Regions from separate parts of the Parageobacillus galactosidasius genome, predicted to be linked through region 4. Evidence: riboswitches for the same ligand, from Rfam matches in the RefSeq annotation. Region 4 holds a riboswitch; each other region holds the start of a gene.
The links. Region 4 has a riboswitch for S-adenosylmethionine ahead of B9L23_RS04735 (methionine biosynthesis PLP-dependent protein). Riboswitches for the same ligand answer to the same signal wherever they lie in the genome.
Positions count from the first base shown of each region.

Region 1 (3,111 bases), 420 kb from region 4:
TGGGCTACTTATATCCGGCAACCCTGAAGTAAGAAAAATGCTTGGATACAAACCAAGCGAATATATTGGCAAACATTTTACTCAGTTTATCGCCCCAGACCAAATTGAAAAAGCAAAAAAAAAATTTGAACGAACATTAAAAGGAGAAAGTTGTGAATATGATTTACAAGTAAAGCATAAAAATGAAAAAATTATTGACATGCATTTTAAAACCATTCCAATAATTCATGGAAATCGCTTGAAAGGAATTTATGTGATTGGCCAAAATATGACGGAACTCAATCGCTACCGAAAAGAGCTGGAAAACTTATATCATAAACATACACTCATATTAAATTCTATTGCTGAAGGAGTTTGTGGGATTGATAAATATGGAAATATCGTTTTCTGGAATCCAGCTGCAGAACGAATGACGGGATATAAAGCGGAAGAAGCCATTGGAAAAGCATCGCATGATATCATTCACCATACGAAAAAAGATGGAACTCCTTACTCTATTGATGAATGCCCAATTGATCTCGCCATTCAAGATGGGAAAACATATCATATTAGTGAAGATATTTTTTGGAAAAAAGATGGTACCCATTTCCCCGTTTCCTATACGGTAACGCCTGTTTTGGAAAATGGAGCCGTCGTTGATGCGGTATTGACATTCACCGATATTACCGAACTGAAAAAAACAGAAGAATTCATTCGAACATCGGAAAAGCTCTCAGTTGCCGGCCAGCTAGCGGCTGGGATCGCCCATGAAATTCGCAATCCGCTTACAGCCATAAAAGGATTTATACAACTATTGCAATTCGAACTTGACGAGAAAAAACCTTACCTTCACATTATTGAATCAGAAATTCAGCGCATTGAACTTATTTTAGGCGAACTATTAGTGTTGGCAAAACCACAAGCAACCAAATTTACAAAAAGTGATATTGGCGTTTTGCTTCAACATGTCACCACTTTATTAGAAACACAAGGTATTTTGCATAACATCCAAATTATTACAAAAATTGATCCATCTCTTCCTCTCATTGAATGTGACGAAAACGGATTAAAGCAAGTATTTATTAATTTCTTAAAAAATGCAATGGAAGCGATGAAAAGCGGTGGACATATTTTTATTGAGGCACAAAAAAAGGATGAATATTCCGTTCTTATCCGCTTTATCGACGAAGGCTGCGGAATTCCAAAAGAACAGCTAGAAAAAATAGGAAAACCGTTCTTTACAACAAAAGAAAAAGGTACTGGCCTCGGAATAATGATCAGTAAAAAAATTATCGAAGACCACGGTGGAACGATGTCGATTATGAGTGAAGAGAATAAAGGAACAACCGTCGAAGTAACATTGCCGATCCGCGTTTCTGCATCCTCTGTTTTGCATAATTCCCTATTATCCGGTTGACATGCATGGAAAAGGTCGGACAACAAACCGCCCTTTTCTTTCCTGATTTCTTTATTCCTCTACTGTGTTATATCAGCAAAAAATTAATTCCTATCGAAAAACTAGGATTGACTTTTGTGTGAATTATGTTAAAATTTTAATCAATTACATCAAACTTATCGAGAGTGAGGGAGGGAACTGGCCCGATGAACTCCGGCAACCTGCTTCATGAAAAAGTAAGGTGCTAATTCCAGCAAAATGGGTGCCATTTTGGAAGATAAGGTGAAATATGCGGCCTCTTCGCTCTTTCCAAAATGGAAGAGCGTTTTTTATAAGCGTTCGTTCTCTTTCTATTCCTATATAACCGACTAATCCACTTTATTTTCTTTGATTTTTAAGGAGGGAGAAAGATGCTCACTTATCAAACATGGGAAACCGAAGAAAAACCTTCATTCCCTCACGATAATGAAACAAAAGGGGCGCTTGATGTCCTCACTTGGGCATTCCGCCAATATAAGGACGATATTGTGTACGCCTGTAGCTTCGGCGTTGAAGGAATCGTGTTAATCGATTTGATTTCGCAAGTAAAGCCAGATGCGGAAATCGTATTTCTCGATACCGGGCTCCATTTTCGCGAAACGTACAAAACAATCGAAAAAGTAAAAGAAAAATATCCTTCTCTCCGCATCGTCATGAAAAAACCAAGTTTATCGCTAGAAGAACAAGCGCAACAGTTGGGAGATGAATTATGGAAACACAACCCAAATAAATGTTGTGAACTGCGAAAAGTCATTCCGCTTCGCGAAGCATTAACAGGAATAACCGCTTGGATTTCTGGACTGCGCCGCGAACAATCGCCAACACGAAGCCATGTAGAATATATAAATAAAGATGACAAATTTAAATCCATAAAAATATGCCCTCTTATTCATTGGACATGGAAAGATGTATGGAATTATGTATACAAACGTCGTCTTCCGTACAATGTCCTTCACGATCGCGGCTATCCAAGCATTGGCTGTGAACCTTGTACGTCCCCCGCACTCGATCCAAATGATTTACGTTCCGGCAGATGGGTCGGCCACGGAAAAACAGAATGCGGCCTTCACATCTCATAAGGTTTGGCTTGTCACCTTTGGCATTATTAGCTTGAAAAAACAATAGCCGAAGAAAAACGATCATTATACAAAAACAGCGGTGACGTTTCGCAATAAATCATAGTTTTCCTATATGAAATATTGATTCTAGGAGGTTATGAACAATGAGTTTAAGCATTCCACACGGAGGCACATTAATCGATCGATGGAATCCTAGCTATCCATTGGATACACTGACAAAAGAAATTGAGCTGACAAATGCCGAGTTAAGTGATTTAGAATTGATCGGAACAGGCGCTTACAGCCCGCTTACCGGATTTTTAACAAAAGAGGATTATGACTCTGTCGTTGAAACGATGCGCTTAACCAACGGTACAGTATGGAGCATTCCAATTACCCTTGCTGTAACCGAAGAAAAGGCAAAAGAGCTTTCTGCCGGCGAAACGGCCAAACTCGTTTACAACGGAGAAGTCTATGGAGTCATTGATATTCAAGAAATCTATCAACCTGATAAAACAAAAGAAGCACTTCTCGTTTACAAAACAGAGGAACTCAAACATCCAGGCGTACGGAAACTATTTGAAAAGCCAAATGTATATGTAGGCGGCCCGATTACATTAGTAAAACGCACTGATAAAG
Region 1 is NZ_NDYL01000001.1:463,560-466,670, reverse strand. It holds gene B9L23_RS02450 (PAS domain-containing sensor histidine kinase) at 1-1,396, shown strand, start outside; SAM riboswitch class I at 1,549-1,659, shown strand; gene B9L23_RS02445 (phosphoadenylyl-sulfate reductase) at 1,786-2,493, shown strand; gene sat (sulfate adenylyltransferase) at 2,637-3,111, shown strand, end outside.
Region 1: linked by a shared signal. The riboswitch ahead of B9L23_RS02445 (phosphoadenylyl-sulfate reductase) and the one ahead of B9L23_RS04735 (methionine biosynthesis PLP-dependent protein) in region 4 are both predicted to bind S-adenosylmethionine.

Region 2 (3,111 bases), on a different contig from region 4:
CTAGCGGAATGGCCGCCATTACACTGGCCATTTTGAATATCGCCGGAGCTGGGGATGAAATTGTATCGGCATCTACGTTATATGGCGGTACATATAATTTGTTCGTCAATACATTGCCGAAATACGGAATTAAAACCCACTTTGTCGATCCGTCTAATCCGGAAAATTTCCGAGCAGCGATTACACCAAAAACGAAAGCAATTTTCGCCGAAACGATTGGCAACCCTAGTTTGCACATATTAGATATTGAGGCGGTGGCGCAAATCGCTCGTGAAGCGGGAATTCCGCTCATTATCGACAACACATTCGCCACTCCTTATTTGTGCAGACCAATTGAACATGGGGCGAATATCGTGATCCATTCCGCCACAAAATGGCTTGTTGGGAATGGGACGACCTTAGGCGGCATCATTGTTGATGGTGGTAATTTTGACTGGAATTCGCCAAAGTTTCCAGGATTTATTACTCCTGATCCAAGCTATCACAACCTTGTGTATGCTGAGGCGTTTGGACCTGCTGCATACATTGTCAAAGCTCGCGTGCAGCTGCTTCGCGATTTAGGTCCAGCGATTAGCCCATTTAATGCCTTTCAAATTCAGCTTGGTCTTGAAACATTGCATGTACGTATGAAAGAACATATTGCGAATACAAGAAAAATCGTCGAGTATTTAGATCGTCATCCAGCAATAGAGTGGGTGCTTTATCCAGAACACGACAGTCATCCAGCAAAAGAACTAGCGAAAAAATATTTGCCAAAAGGAGCGGGTTCCATCGTTGTATTTGGCGTAAAAGGCGGCAGAGAGGCAGGAGCGAAATTGATCAACAGTGTAAAATTATGGTCGCATGTTGCCAACGTTGGCGATGCGAAAAGTTTAATTATCCATCCTGCAAGCACCACACATCAACAGCTAAACGAAGAAGAACTAAAATCATCTGGAGTGACAGAAGATTTAGTTCGTCTATCTGTCGGCATCGAAAATATCGATGACTTAATCGAAGATTTAGAACAGGCAATTGCGGCTGCTACCGGAATTACATCTGATGTTTCCGTCTCATAATCACAAGAAATGATAATCATGCCATTTTCCATAATGACTATAACATTTCCATTGACACTATTCGACATATAGTGATAAAATCACATTCGTAATTATTGAGAGATTTTAATTGAATAAAGTGTTTTTTGTGCTCTTATCAAGAGAGGTGGAGGGATGTGCCCAATGAAGCCCGGCAACCGTCAGCGTACTCGCTGAAATGGTGCCAATTCACACAAAGCGTCTGCTTTGAGAGATAAGAGACAGAACGGTAATCATTGCCTTTCTGTTCTCTTGAGCAGAAAGGCTTTCTTTTTGCGGCGAGTTGTCTTTTACATGAGGGAAGGTGGAAATGTGCATGATTACATTAGAAAACGTGACAAAAATATATGAAGCGGCCAATGGATCTGTAACAGCAGTGGATAATGTCTCTTTGCAAATTAAAGAAGGCGAAATTTTCGGAATCATCGGATATAGCGGGGCGGGAAAAAGTTCGTTAATCCGTCTCCTTAACGGATTGGAAAAACCGACCAAAGGGAAAGTCATTGTCGCTGGACGGGATATTGCTAATATTAAAGGAAAGGAATTGCGAAAGGCCCGTCAGGAAATCGGAATGATTTTTCAGCATTTTAATTTATTATGGTCAAGAACGGTTCGCGAAAACATTGCGTTTCCATTAGAAATTGCCGGTGTACCGAAAGAACAGCGGAAAAAACGAGTAGACGAGTTGATTCAGCTTGTAGGTTTGCAAGGAAGAGAAAACGCCTATCCGTCACAGCTTAGCGGCGGGCAAAAGCAGCGCGTCGGCATCGCGCGCGCTTTGGCGAACAATCCAAAAGTGTTATTGTGCGATGAGGCGACATCCGCGCTAGACCCGCAGACAACCGATTCCATTTTGGAACTTTTGGTGGATATTAATAAGCGTTTAGGATTGACAATTGTATTAATTACCCATGAAATGCACGTGATTCGTAAAATTTGCAACCGCGTTGCAGTGATGGAAAACGGAAAAATTGTTGAACAAGGAGAAGTGCTGCAAGTGTTCCGGCAGCCAAAGCAGGAGATTACGAAACGGTTTGTACAGCAGGTCATCGAACCGGAGGAAACGAAAGAAACGATTGCGCATTTACTCGATAAATATCCAAAAGGAACGGTTTTTCAATTGACGTTTGTTGGAGAGGTTACGGAACAGCCGCTGATTGCTAACGTTGTTCGCCAATTTCAAGTTGATGCGAATATTCTTCAAGGAAAAATTTCGCAAACCCACCAAGGCGCTTACGGTGTGCTGTTTGTTCATATGGATGGAGAGAAAGAGGAAGTTGCCCGTGCGATCGATTATATTCGAAAGCAGCAAGTGGCGGTGGAGGTGATTACGGATGCTCGCTAACCTCTTACCAAATGTAGAGTGGGATATGATTTGGGCAGCGACCGTTGAAACGCTTTATATGACAGGAATTTCTGTCGTTGCAACATTTATATTAGGAACGATTCTTGGACTGCTTTTATTTTTAACGTCAAAGGGAAACTTATGGGAAAACCGCCTGGCGAATATGATCATCGCCGCTATCGTTAACATTTTTCGTTCCATCCCATTTATCATATTAATTATTTTGTTAATCCCGTTTACGAAATTCGTTGTCGGAACGATTCTTGGCGCAAATGCGGCATTGCCAGCACTCATTATTGGAGCGGCGCCATTTTACGCGAGAATGGTGGAAATTGCGCTTCGCGAAATTGATAAAGGTGTCATCGAAGCGGCCAAAGCGATGGGAGCGACAACGGCCACGATTATTTGGAAAGTGCTTCTTCCAGAGTCATTGCCTGCTCTTGTATCTGGAATTACCGTCACTGCAATTGCTTTAGTTGGATATACAGCGATGGCAGGGGTCGTTGGCGCCGGCGGCCTTGGCAACTTAGCGTATCTTGAAGGATTTCAGCGCAGCCATAATGATGTGACGTTTGTCGCCACCGTTCTAGTTTTGGTGATTGTCTTTGTCATTCAGTTTATCGGTGACTTTGTCACTTCCAAAATAGATAAACGATAAAAGGGGGAAGATCAATATGAAAAAATGGATTA
Region 2 is NZ_NDYL01000002.1:1,484,991-1,488,101, reverse strand. It holds gene B9L23_RS17195 (O-acetylhomoserine aminocarboxypropyltransferase/cysteine synthase family protein) at 1-1,058, shown strand, start outside; SAM riboswitch class I at 1,189-1,297, shown strand; gene B9L23_RS17190 (methionine ABC transporter ATP-binding protein) at 1,393-2,421, shown strand; gene B9L23_RS17185 (methionine ABC transporter permease) at 2,411-3,079, shown strand; gene B9L23_RS17180 (MetQ/NlpA family ABC transporter substrate-binding protein) at 3,096-3,111, shown strand, end outside.
Region 2: linked by a shared signal. The riboswitch ahead of B9L23_RS17190 (methionine ABC transporter ATP-binding protein) and the one ahead of B9L23_RS04735 (methionine biosynthesis PLP-dependent protein) in region 4 are both predicted to bind S-adenosylmethionine.

Region 3 (3,111 bases), 100 kb from region 4:
AATCGGCGTCTCAAGATGCTTCGTCGCTTCATACACCTCTTCGATTTGCCGCTCGGAATAAAGCGGCTGGGTGATAAAATAATGGGCGCCGCATTGAATTTTTTTCTCCAGACGCTCTACAGCCTTATCTAAATGACGGACGTTCGGGTTAAAGGCCGCGGCAATCGAGAAGTTTGTTTTTTGCCCGAGCGATTTTCCGGAATACGAAAGCCCTTCGTTAAATTGGCGAATCAGCCGGATTAAATCAAAGGACGATAAATCATAGACGGATGTCGCTCCAGGAAAATCGCCGATTTTCGATGGGTCTCCGGTGATGGCGAGCACATCGGTGATGCCGAGCGTATGCAGGCCCATCAAGTGCGACTGCAAGCCGATTAAATTGCGGTCGCGGCATGTAATATGAATAAGCGGGCGGATGCCGAGCTGCTCTTTGACGATGGAGCCGAGCGCCATGTTGCTGATTCGTGGAGTTGCCAGCGAGTTATCGGCCAATGTCAACGCATCAATGTTCGCTTCTTTCAGCGCTTTGGCGCCTTCTAAAAATTTCGCGATCCCTAATTTTTTCGGCGGATCAAGCTCGACGATCACCGAGCGCCGCTTACGTACGATATCCTGCAACGGCGGGGCGGCATTTGGTTCGTTTGTTTGGATAGAAATCGGAACATGACGTTGTTTAACGACTTTTTCTGTAATCGGTGTCCGATCGGTTAAGGCGTTTGCTATCGCTTCGATATGTTTCGGCGTCGTGCCGCAGCACCCGCCAATCAGGCGCACGCCTTGTTCACGGAAGGCAAGAGCCGTTTCTTTAAAATAATCGGTGTTTGTTTCATAGATAAGCCGTCCGTCGCGATAATCCGGCAAGCTTGCGTTCGGATACGCGGAAAGAAACGCTTTTTTCGGCAGCGGCACTTCCTCGAGCGAACGAATCATATGATATGGACCGAGACGGCAATTTAGACCGATGACATCAGCTCCCAACTGCTCCAAGCGCGCCAACGCTTCAGAAAGGGGAGTGCCGTCTTGCAAGACGCCAACTTCGTGGAGGGAGACGTGCGCGATAATCGGCTTATCCGTTTCTTTGCGCGCGATTGCAAGCACCGTCTGCAATTCTTCCAAATCGTAATATGTCTCGAGCAATAAGCCATCGACGTCTTCGTTTAAAAGCACAAATAATTGCTCGCGAAACGTCCGCTTTACTTCGTCGATGGAAACGGCGCTTTTGTTGATGCTCCGTAATCCGCCGATCGTTCCAAGCACATAGGCTTTATTTCCCGCCGCCTTTTTGGCGAGCCTTACTGCCGCGCGGTTAATGGATGGCACTTCATCTTCCAATCCGTAGCGGGCAAGTTTGACATAGTTGGCGCCATATGTATTCGTTTGGATTACTTCTGCGCCCGCGGCGATATATGCTTCATGAATGTGAATGATGTCTTCCGGTTTTGATAAATTTAGTTCTTCAAAACATCGGTCGACGCCGTGCGAGTATAATAGCGTTCCCATCGCTCCATCGGCGATAAGGATGCGTTCTTTTAAGTCTTGCAAAAGCCCCACGATCATTCCCCCGTTCTATGAAGATAGTAAAAGAAAAAAGCCTTCTATAAGAAGAAGACTTTTTATGTATCGTCTCTTCTTATCTTCCAGGCGTTTCGCCTGTCTGGATTTAGCACCTTGACTTCCGCCAGGTTGCTGAGAGTTCATCGGGCCAGTCCCTCCCCCTCTCTTGATAAGAATGTCCGTATGCGGTTGTTTATTTCGTCTTGACTATTACTATATAATTTAATGTATTTTTTGAAATTATTCAATACGGTGAAGCAAGGAAATTTGAAAAAACGATCAATGAGACAGCGGCTTTCCGCATTGCGGGCAAAATTGGAAGCTGTTCTGCGGAATAGTCAGCCGCTTTTTGTTTTTTAGTCGCCGACATGGCGGAAAGCATATTTTTCCGTTGCACTTTCTACTCTCCTATGTTCTAATTAGGAATAGTGAACATCAAGAAGATGGGGGGCTGAAAGTGAACGGAGAAATCATCCGCTTCGAGCGAGTGACGAAGGAATACGACGGCGCAGCCGTACTGGATGATGTCAGTTTTGCGATGGAGCGCGGGAAGTTTTATACGCTGCTTGGACCGTCGGGTTGTGGGAAGACAACGATTTTGCGGCTGATTGCCGGGTTTATCGAGCCGACGGAAGGAACGATTTATTTCCACGGAAAGCCGATTCAAAACGTCCCGCCGAACAAACGGCAAGTCAACACTGTTTTTCAAGACTATGCATTGTTCCCTCATCTCGATGTGTTTGAAAACGTTGCGTTTGGTTTGCGCGTGAAAAAGATGAAAGAAACCGACATTCGCGAGAAAGTGAGGGAAGCGCTTCGGTTTGTCAACTTAGACGGCTATAAGCGCCGCCGCATTCAAGAAATGTCCGGCGGCCAGCGTCAGCGCGTCGCCATTGCCCGGGCGATTGTCAATGAACCTGAGGTGCTGCTCTTGGATGAACCGCTGTCAGCCTTGGATTTGAAACTGCGCACGGAAATGCAGTATGAACTTCGTGAATTGCAGCGCCGCTTAGGGATTACGTTCATTTTTGTCACGCATGATCAAGAAGAAGCATTGGCGATGTCCGATTACATTTTTGTTCTGAATAAAGGAAAAATTCAGCAGTTTGGGACGCCGAAAGACATTTACGACGAGCCTGTCAATCGATTCGTCGCCGATTTCATTGGCGAATCGAACATTTTGTCAGGGCGCATGATCGACGATTTCCTCGTCGAATTTGCCGGCAAACAGTTTGCGTGTGTTGACCGCGGCTTCGCGCCAAACGAACCGGTCGATGTCGTCATCCGCCCGGAAGATTTGGAGCTCGCGGCGCCGGAAGACGGGCAGATCGTCATCCGCGTCGATTCGCTCTTATTCCGCGGTGTCCATTATGAAATTTGCGGCTATGACGAAAACGGCAACGAATGGCTTGTCCATTCGACGAAAAAGGCCGAAGTCGGGGAAACGGTCGGCCTTCGTTTTGAACCGGAAGCGATTCACGTCATGCGACTCGAAAAGGAGGATGAGGACGCATGACGGAACGGGCGTGGCGGAACTGGTATTTAATCCCTTATGGC
Region 3 is NZ_NDYL01000001.1:781,913-785,023, forward strand. It holds gene B9L23_RS04165 (bifunctional homocysteine S-methyltransferase/methylenetetrahydrofolate reductase) at 1-1,551, opposite strand, end outside; SAM riboswitch class I at 1,628-1,730, opposite strand; gene B9L23_RS20280 (hypothetical protein) at 1,799-1,951, opposite strand; gene B9L23_RS04170 (ABC transporter ATP-binding protein) at 2,012-3,070, shown strand; gene B9L23_RS04175 (ABC transporter permease) at 3,067-3,111, shown strand, end outside.
Region 3: linked by a shared signal. The riboswitch ahead of B9L23_RS04165 (bifunctional homocysteine S-methyltransferase/methylenetetrahydrofolate reductase) and the one ahead of B9L23_RS04735 (methionine biosynthesis PLP-dependent protein) in region 4 are both predicted to bind S-adenosylmethionine.

Region 4 (3,111 bases):
TTCTGACTTATCAGCAAGGATTCCGCTGTGAAGCCGTTCATGGAGACGCTCGAGCGTTTCGTTCGGCTCCACTTTTAAATAAATAACATTGCTTGTTGGATAAAATGAGCTAAACTTTGTCACTTTTAACGGAATGACGTCTGTTTCAGCGGCGATTTTGCGCAGTTCCTTTACAATTTCTTTAATTTGCTGGTCGTCAGCTTCAAAAGGCTCTTTTAAGGTTAAATGCGGCGGAATGAGGGCGTAATGGCTGTCGTAACGCTTTCTATAGGAATTGGCAAAATCTTGTATTCGCTTCGAAGGAAATAAAGCAATACCATATTTCATAAAAACCCCTCCTTATGATAAGTAGTACTTAATTATAACAAAATTCCGAAGAGCATAGTAGTGTTTACAAAGAAAGGATATGCGCGATTGCACGCGGAACGTCAGGCTGCCAATATGTCCATGCATGACCGCCATCAAATTCGTTGTATTCATACAAAAATCCTTTTTGAATAAACGCTTCACGCGCCTTTCGATTTGGAGTGATAAAATCGCGCACATTTCCGTCCGTCGTTTTCACTGCTGTTTCGTTTGTGCCCACCGAATGGTAAATTTGCAATAATGATGGTTCTGTAAATTGTAAAATTTGTTCGATGATTCCTTCATCGATATATGGCGACTGCATCGCAATTTTTCCAAATGTATGCGGATACAATAATCCTGCCATTAGTGATACAGTGCCGCCAAGGGAATCGCCGATGAGCGCGCGTCCTTTTCCGATTTGGTACGTAGGAAACGTTTGATCTAAAAACGGAACGAGCTCATGTGCTAAAAAACGCAAATAACGGCTGTTTTTCTTTCCGTTTGGATGATATTTCTCATAGCGGTCCTTAACATCGCGATATGGAATTCCGATGACAATGGTGCGGTCAATCTCGCCGTTTTCCATCAGTTGTTCAATAACGCTTTTTATTTTCCCGTACATAAAATAATCTTTCCCATCCTGAGCGATAAGAAGAGAATACTTATGAAGCGGGGAAAACGAACTTGGCAAATAGGCAAGCAGCGTTATTTCCTCATCCAGCTCATCGCTATAAATAGTGTAATCATGCATTGTCCCTTTTTGTAATGCCATGATGGATCCTCCAACAAAAACAGATTCACCTGTTATTGTACCATATTTTTGTAAAAACATGTTAACAAACACAGCAGATTATGATGAATATTTACATAAAAAAGCGCCGGGAGTTTTTCCAACGTATAAAAACAACGTGTCAATTTGAAAAATTTAAAAAATTTCTTGCAAACTTACGATAAATGAGGTACATTTTTTAGTAATCAGAAAAAATGAATAGTGAAGGATGCATTCTTATCAAGAGAAGTGGAGGGAACTGGCCCTATGAAGCTTCAGCAACCAGCCAAACGTTTGGCCAGGTGCTAAATCCAGCGAATTGAATTTTTTCAATTCGGCAGATAAGAAGAAGCACTGATCGACGTATGGAAAAGTCTTCTTCTTAGAAGACTTTTTTTATTTTATAGAAGAGGGAGAGATACAGATGGAGAAAATGGAAACGTTATTGGCGCAAATCGGAAACCGCAGTGACACGGTCACAGGAACGGTCAATCCGCCCGTCTATTTTTCGACCGCGTACCGTCATGAAGGAATCGGGAAGTCCACCGGATTTGACTACATTCGTACCGGCAATCCGACGCGGAAAATCGTCGAGGAAGCGATCGCAAAGCTAGAAGGAGGAGACCAAGGCTACGCGTTCAGCTCGGGCATGGCGGCCATTCAGACGGTTCTTGCGTTATTTGAAAGCGGGGATGAATTTCTCGTTTCCTCCGATTTATATGGAGGTACATATCGTTTATTTGAACGCGGCTGGCGAAAATACGGCTTGTCTTTTCATTATGTAGATTTTCGCGACATACGATTAGTAGAGAACTACATCACTGAAAAAACAAAAGCGATTTTTTTAGAAACACCGACGAACCCGTTAATGCAGGAAACGGACATTGCTGAAGTGGCAAAATTTGCGAAAAAACATGGACTGCTTCTCATTGTCGACAACACGTTTTACACACCAGTTTTTCAGCGTCCGATCGAGCAAGGAGCCGATATCGTCATCCATAGTGCAACAAAATATTTAGGAGGCCATAACGATGTGTTGGCAGGTCTCGTCGTTGCGAAGGGGGAGGAACTTTGCAAGCGGCTTGCGGAATATCAGAACGCAATTGGCGCTGTGCTTTCACCGTTTGATTCATGGCTGCTTATTCGCGGCATGAAGACGCTGGCGCTTCGGATGCGACAGCACGAAGAAAACGCGAAGCGAATCAGTGAATTTTTAGCGGCGCATGAAGATATTACTGATGTATTATACCCGGGAAGAGGCGGCATGTTATCGTTTCGTTTGCGCGAAGAAAAATGGGTCAACCGCTTTTTGCAAAGTTTACGATTAATTACATTCGCCGAAAGTTTAGGTGGAGTTGAAAGTTTTATTACGTATCCAGCAACGCAAACCCATGCCGATATTCCAGAAGAAATCCGCATCGCCAACGGTGTCTGTAACCGGCTGCTTCGTTTCTCTGTCGGCATCGAGCATGTCGAAGATTTAATTTCTGACTTATCGCAAGCGTTAAAAAGTATGAAAGAGGTGTAGGGAGATGGAACAACACATATCTTTTCAAACGAAACTGCTCCATAATAAATGGAAAATGGATCCTCAAACGGGAGCGGTCAGTGTGCCGATTCAGCACGCTTCCACGTTCCATCAATTTGATTTTGATACATTCGGCAAATATGATTATAGCCGCTCAGGCAATCCGACGCGCGAAGCGTTGGAAGAGACGATTGCGGCGTTAGAAGGCGGGGTGCGCGGTTTCGCCTTCTCATCCGGAATGGCGGCGATTTCCACCGCTTTTCTCCTCTTGTCCAAAGGCGATCATGTGCTTGTGACGGAAGACGTTTACGGCGGTACGTACCGAATGATTACCGAGGTATTGAGCCGCTTTGGTATTGAATATACGTTCGTTGATATGACCGATTTGCATGAAGTAGCTTCCCATATTCGCCCGAATACAAAAGTCATTTACGTTGAAACCCCATCGAATCCGCTTTTAAAAGTG
Region 4 is NZ_NDYL01000001.1:883,356-886,466, forward strand. It holds gene B9L23_RS04725 (YjcG family protein) at 1-327, opposite strand, end outside; gene B9L23_RS04730 (alpha/beta hydrolase) at 392-1,120, opposite strand; SAM riboswitch class I at 1,352-1,465, shown strand; gene B9L23_RS04735 (methionine biosynthesis PLP-dependent protein) at 1,542-2,645, shown strand; gene metC (cystathionine beta-lyase) at 2,650-3,111, shown strand, end outside.